Collimonas fungivorans: one gene and its partner. The protein of the gene in region 1 interacts with the protein of each later gene in a pairwise test. Links are inferred from orthologs where the notes say so. Each region holds a gene or a part of one and is shown on either strand. Other genes may lie near its edges.

Region 1 (3,319 bases):
TGCTGACGGCGAGCCAGCGATGGCGCTGGAGCCGCTTCATCGCGGCGCCTCGAGCAGGTCGGCGAAATGCAGCACGCCGGCCGCCCGGCCTTGCTCGTCGACTACCGGCAGGCTGTGCGCCTTGCGCGTGATGAAGGCGGACAAGGCTTCGCGCAGGGTGCTGCTGCTGCGGATCGGTTCGCCGAGTTCAATCCCGGCCATCTCCGGTTCGGTGCGTACCCGGCCGGCGATCTTGTCCAGCCCGAGCAGGCGGATGCCGACGTCGCTCTGGCCGACAAATTCGCGTACAAACTCGTTTTCCGGGGACAGCAGGAAGTCGCGCGGCGTGCCTTGCTGCACGATGCGGCCATGGTCCATCAGCACGATCCGCTGGCCCAGCGCCAGGGCTTCATCGATGTCATGGGTCACCAGCACGATGGTCTTGCCGGACAGCTTGTGGATATTCGCCAGCTCCTGCTGCAGGCTGGCGCGGGTCACCGGATCAAGGGCGCCGAAGGGTTCGTCCATCAGCAGCACGTCGGGATCGGCCGCCAGTGCGCGTGCAACGCCTACCCGTTGCTGCTGGCCGCCGGACAGCTGGTCGGGATAACGATGGCGGAATTTTTCGGGGGGCAGGTGCAGCAGTTCCAGCAGTTCGCTGACGCGCTCGTGGATCTTTGCTTTTGGCCATTTCAGCAGGACCGGGACGGCGCTGATGTTCTGCTCCACCGTCCAGTGCGGAAACAGGCCGACCGACTGGATCGCATAACCGATACGGCGCCGCAATTGTTCCGGCGAGTGTTCGACCACCGGCTTGCCGTGCAGCCTGATACTGCCGCTGTCCGGTTCCAGTAAACGGTTCAGCAGTTTCAGCAAGGTCGACTTGCCGGAGCCGGAAGTGCCGATCAGCACCACGAATTCACCGTCCTTGATGGTCAGGGACAGCTCGCTGACCGCTGGCCAGCCGTTGAACGATTTGCTGACTTCGCCGATTTCAATCATGGATTTTTCTCCTGAAGATGGCGATCGCCACCTTGAATAGCGTATCGACCCCGATGGCCAGCAGGATCACCGGGATCACGCCCAGCAGCACCAGATCCAGCGCGCTGCTCGACATGCCCTGGAACATGAGGACGCCGAAACCGCCGGCGCCGATCAGCGCCGCCACCACCGCCAGCCCGATGGCCTGCACCGTAGTGACGCGGACGCTGGCCAGGAACACCGGCAACGCCAACGGCAGTTCGACGCGGAAAAAGATCTGCCAGGGCGACATGCCGATGCCGCTGGCGGCCTCGCGCACATCAGCCGGCACTTGCTCCAGCCCGGCCAGGGTGCCGTGCGCCATCGGCAACAGCGAATACAAGGTCAGCGCCAGCAATGCCGGCGGCAGGCCGACGCCGCCGATGCCTGATTGCGGAAACAAGCTGCCCAGCAGCGCCAGCGGGCCGATCAGCAAGCCGAACAGGGCAATCGAGGGAATGGTCTGGATGACGTTGAGCACCGGGAACAGCAGCTTGCGCGCTCGCCGGCTGCGAAAAGACAGGGCGCCAAGCAGGGCGCCGAGCAGCACCGCGGGCAATACCGAAAACAGCACCAGCTGCAGGTGGCGCAGCAGCGCCAGGTTGAATGCTTCCTGGTGATTCTGGTATTCCTTCAGCAGCGACAGGCTATCCAGGTAACCCGATGCGAGCAGCGCCGCTATCGGCGCCAGCGCCGCCAATATCAGCGTTACCCGCGCCGGCAAACCGAGGCCGAAGCCGCGCAGCGCCTCCGCCAGTTGCAGCCAGGCAGTCAGCAGCAACAGCCAGAAGGCGCCGCCGAACGAGATCCGCGCCAGGGAATCAGCCTCGCCGCTGCGTAGCTGGGCTTCATGTCCGGCCAGGGCCAGCAGGCCGCCGCTGAGCGCCGCCGCTGCCGTCAGCAGGATAATATAAGTAAGGCGGCAGGGCCGCAGCCAAGGCGCCGCGAGCAGCGGCAGGGCCGGCAGCGCCAGCAGCCAGTAGCGCGCGGCAAGCTGGCTGAGCAAGATACCCTGGCCGCTGAGCAGCCGGTTAGGCGCATAGGTCAGCAAGGGCAGGTTGGTGGCGGCGACGATAGCGACGATCACCAGCAGCAGGTGCACCGGGTTGTGCAGCTTGAGTGACGGCAGCGCGACGTTGCCCACGCGCCATGGCTGGTTGGCCAGACGCGCCATGGTCATTTGATAAAACCTTTGCTGCGCAGGTAATCGCCGGCGACCTTGCGGCCGTCGCGTCCTTCGATGGCGATGCCGGCGTTGAGTTTCTGCAGCGTAGGACTATCCAGCGACAGGAACACCGGCTTCAGCAGATCCGCGATCTTGGGATATTTCGCCAGCACCTCGGCGCGGATCACCGCGGTCGGCGCATAGACCGGCTGCACCGACTTGACGTCGTCCAGCGCTACCAGCCCCAGCGCAGCCAGCGCGCCGTCGGTGCCGTACACCATCGCGGCGTTGACGCCGGAAGTCTGTTCCGCGGCAGCCTTGATCGTGGCCGCCGTATCGCCGCCCGCGAGGGTCAGCAGCTGGTCCTGTTTCAACTTGAATCCGTAGGTGTTTTCGAAAGCTGGCAAGGCGTCCGGGCGCTCGATGAATTCAGCCGAAGCCGCCAGCTTGAAGTGGCCGCCCTGGCTGATCCAGCGGCCCAGGTCAACCAGGGTCTTGAGCTTGTTGGCCTGCGCCACATCCTTGCGCACTGCGATCAGCCAGGTATTGTTGGCGGGAGACGGCGTCAGCCATGCCAGCTTGTTTTTATCGAGATCGAGTTTTTTCACCAGCTGGTAACCCGTTTCAGCATTTTTCCAGGCTGGATTCTTTTCGTCGGAAAAGAAAAAAGCGCCGTTGCCGGTGTATTCAGGATAAATGTCGACCTCGCCCGAGATCAGCGCGCCGCGCACTACCTTGGTGGTGCCCAGCTGCAGGCGGTTGACGGTCTTGATGCCGTTGGCTTCCAGTACCAGCTGGACCAGGTTGCCCAGCAGCGCGCCTTCGGTATCGATCTTGGAACCGACGCGGACCGGTTCGGCGGCCTGGGCCATGGGGGAAAGCAGGGCAGCGGCCAAAGAGGTGGCCAAGGCAGCGGCCAGCAGGCGAGTGTACAGACTCATGTTGACTCCGTTAGATAGCAATGCCGGTTCAGGCAAAGGGATGGATATCGGCAATCACCGGTGTGCTGCGATGGCGCCACAGCAGCGGCAGGTAGCCGCGCTCGACAAAGCCGTCGCTGCGCTCCAGGTAGGTCTCGCGTTCGGCCAGATAGGCTTGTCGTAGGTGGAACCATGGCAGTCCGGGATGCAGGTGATGTACAAGATGGTAATTCAA
Region 2 (3,234 bases), 560 kb from region 1 along the record:
CGCAAGCTTGTCATGGATGCAAGCAACCCCAAATACGTATTGCGAAACTATTTGGCGCAGACAGCTATCGAACGAGCCCAGGAGAAAGACTTCTCGGAAGTCAGGAAACTGCAGCAGATTCTTGAAAAACCGTTTGACGAACAGCCGCAGCATGCACAGTACGCCGAATTGCCGCCGGACTGGGCACGCGGACTGGAAGTCAGTTGTTCGTCTTAGATTGGATCAAACGATATGAGCAGCAAAGTCATCAAAACCGACGCCGAATGGCGCAGCGAGCTGGAACCGATGGAATACGAGGTGACCCGCCACGCCGCCACCGAACGGGCGTTCACCGGCAAGTTCTGGGATCATCACGAACACGGCGTGTATACCTGCGTGTGCTGCAACACGCCCTTGTTCGAATCGGACGCCAAGTTCGATTCCGGCTGCGGCTGGCCGAGTTATTTCAAGGCCATCAATCCCGACAACGTCGAAGAGCGCGTTGACCGCAGCCATGGCATGATGCGCACTGAAATTTTATGCAAGGTGTGCGACGCCCATCTCGGCCATGTATTCCCGGACGGGCCGCCGCCCACCGGCCTGCGCTACTGCATCAATTCGGCATCGCTGCGTTTTGATCCGGCCGGCTGAAGCACCGGCCATCATTTATCCTGACTGAAAGCAAAAACACACATGAAGTTCCTGTTCGACCTGTTCCCGGTAATCCTTTTCTTCGGCATCTTCAAATGGAGCGAAGGCAACGCCGATGCCGCGCAAGCGCTGGCCAGCCAGTACCTGTCGGGTTTTGTCTCCGGCGGCGTGGTGACAGTGGCGCAAGCGCCGGTGCTGCTGGCGACCGCGGTGGCGATCGTCGCCACGGTGGCGCAAATCGGCTACCTGCTGCTGCGCCGGAAAAAAGTCGATGCGATGCTGTGGGTATCGCTGCTCATCATCTGCGTGTTCGGCGGCGCCACCATCTACTTCCATAACGATACCTTCATCAAATGGAAGCCGACCGTGCTCTACTGGGCGTTTGCGGTGGTGCTGCTGGTCAGCCAGCTGCTGCTCAAGAAAAACCTGATCCGCACCATGATGGAAAAGCAGCTGGCCCTGCCCGACCCGATCTGGCAACGCGTCGGTTTTGCCTGGATCGCCTTCTTCATCGCCATGGGCTGCCTGAACCTGTACATCGCCTTCAATTTCCCGACCGCGACCTGGGTCAACTTCAAGCTGTTCGGCGGCATGGGACTGATGTTCGCTTTCGTGATCGGCCAAAGCATCCTGCTCTCCAAATACATCAAGGACCCAGATGAACCCAAGGCTTGATACCATTCGTAACAAATTGACAGCAACACTTGCACCATTGGAATGTATAGTTGAGGACGAGTCGGCGCTGCATGTGGGACACGCCGGCGCGGCCTCAGGCGGCGGACACTATAAAGTACGGATAGTTTGCGCAGTTTTTGAAGGCCAAAACCGCTTAAATCGGCATAGGCTGGTGTATGATTGCTTGGCTGATATGATGCATACAGAAATCCATGCACTGGCTATCACTGCCTTGGCACCATCTGAAACTAAAGCTGCGGAACTTAAGCTGCATGTACATAGTGATCTTAAAGAATAATTGCCCTTCAAACATACTTCAGTTATTCTGCCTTTGCCTCGCATTGATTTATTAACAACCTCCCCCAAATTTAGGATTTGATAATGACATTTAAACCTTCACGTTTACTGGTGGTACTTTTTGCAGCTGCTACATTGCCTGTTATGGCACAAAACCTTGCAGTCGTGAATGGTAAGGCAATCCCTTCGTCGCGCGCCGACATGATGGTCAAGCAATTGTCCGCACAAGGCGGCCAGGCCGATACCCCGGAACTGCGCAACATGGTCAAGGACGAACTGATCAACCGTGAAGTGCTGATCCAGGAAGCCGACAAGCTGGGCCTGGGCAATAACGCCGACGTCAAGGCGCAAGCCGACATCGCCCGCCAGTCGATCCTGATCCGCGCCCTGGTTGCCGACTTCGTCAAGAAGAACCCGATCAAGGATGCCGACATCCAGGCTGAATACGACAAGTTCAAGGCACAGGCTGGCGACAAGGAATATCACGCACGCCACATCCTGGTCGAAAACGAAGCCGATGCAAAATCCATCATCACCAAGCTGAAAGCCGGCGGCAAGTTTGAAGACCTGGCCAAGCAATCGAAAGATCCAGGTTCGGCAGCCAACGGCGGCGACCTCGGCTGGGCGACTCCAGCTTCTTTCGTCAAGCCTTTCTCCGACGCGCTGGTGGCTTTGAAGCCAGGTCAACTGACCGAAACGCCGATCAAGACCCAGTTCGGCTACCACGTGATCAAGCTGGAAGAAGTACGCGCAGCCAAGATCCCTACCCTGGCTGAAGTCAAACCGCAAATCACCGAAGCGCTGCAACAGAAGAAGCTGCAAGCTTACCAGGCTGATCTGCGCGCCAAAGCCAAGGTGCAATAAGACCCCGGCAGCAGCAAAACCGCAGTCAATAAAAAAGCGCTCCTCGGAGCGCTTTTTTTATGTCATGTAGGGTGGGTACCTGTGCCCACGCAGAACGCCGATCGTCGAGGAGCGAATACAGCGTGGGCAAAAGAACCTGCCCACCCTGCTCCACCTGCTTCGACCAGGCAGGTTACAGAAAGATTACCCCACCCACTTGCGCGCATTGCGGAACATGCGCATCCATGGCGAATCCTCGCCCCACGACTCAGGGTGCCACGATTGCTGCACCGTGCGGAACACCCGTTCGGCGTGCGGCATGCAGACCGTGAAGCGGCCGTCCGGCGTGGTCACCGCAGTGATGCCTTGCGGCGAACCGTTCGGATTGTACGGATAAGCTTCGGTCACCTGCCCCTTGTTATCGGTAAAGCGCATGGCCACGAGCGCTTCCTGGATATCGCCGGTTTGCGAGAAATCGGCGAAACCTTCGCCATGGGCGATGGCGATGGCGCTTTGGGTGCCGGCCATGTCCTGGAAGAAGATCGATGGCGACGACTCGACCTGCACCATGGAGAAGCGCGCTTCGAATTTCTCCGACTTGTTGCGGGTGAACTTCGGCCACGCCTGGGCGCCTGGAATGATGGCTTTCAGGTTGCTCATCATCTGGCAACCGTTACAGACGCCGAGCGCAAAGGTGTCGCCGCGCTGGAAGAACAGCGAGAACTGCTCGGCCAGCTTGGTGTTGAACAGGATGGTCTTGGCCCAGCCCTCGCCAGCGCCCAGCACGTC

Evidence for each region.
Region 2: the proteins of CFter6_RS12015 (region 1) and CFter6_RS25135 interact in binary tests that used the Escherichia coli proteins (3 or more experiments, as listed by UniProt). The link is inferred for Collimonas fungivorans from one-to-one orthologs.

The regions. Positions count from the first base shown.
Region 1 is NZ_CP013232.1:2,770,519-2,773,837, forward strand. Bases 77-3,076 are described here. They hold CFter6_RS12015 (ABC transporter permease), read right to left. Parts: upstream 2,180-3,076; coding sequence 974-2,179; downstream 77-973. Other genes in these bases: CFter6_RS12010 (ABC transporter ATP-binding protein), read right to left, coding at 77-981; osmF (glycine betaine ABC transporter substrate-binding protein OsmF), read right to left, coding at 2,176-3,076. Outside these bases: CFter6_RS12005 (ABC transporter permease), read right to left, coding at 1-40; more of CFter6_RS12010, read right to left, coding at 37-76; more of osmF, read right to left, coding at 3,077-3,105; CFter6_RS12025 (fatty acid desaturase), read right to left, coding at 3,134-3,319.
Region 2 is NZ_CP013232.1:3,331,554-3,334,787, forward strand. Bases 31-2,945 are described here. They hold CFter6_RS25135 (BolA family protein), read left to right. Parts: upstream 31-1,288; coding sequence 1,289-1,603; downstream 1,604-2,945. Other genes in these bases: CFter6_RS14175 (protein adenylyltransferase SelO), read left to right, coding at 31-216; msrB (peptide-methionine (R)-S-oxide reductase MsrB), read left to right, coding at 232-630; CFter6_RS14185 (septation protein A), read left to right, coding at 673-1,305; CFter6_RS14190 (peptidylprolyl isomerase), read left to right, coding at 1,687-2,466; purL (phosphoribosylformylglycinamidine synthase), read right to left, coding at 2,650-2,945. Also shown: more of CFter6_RS14175, read left to right, coding at 1-30; more of purL, read right to left, coding at 2,946-3,234. UniProt on the Escherichia coli protein: Transcriptional regulator that plays an important role in general stress response. Has many effects on cell morphology, cell growth and cell division. Acts by regulating the transcription of many genes, including dacA (PBP-5), dacC (PBP-6), ampC and mreB.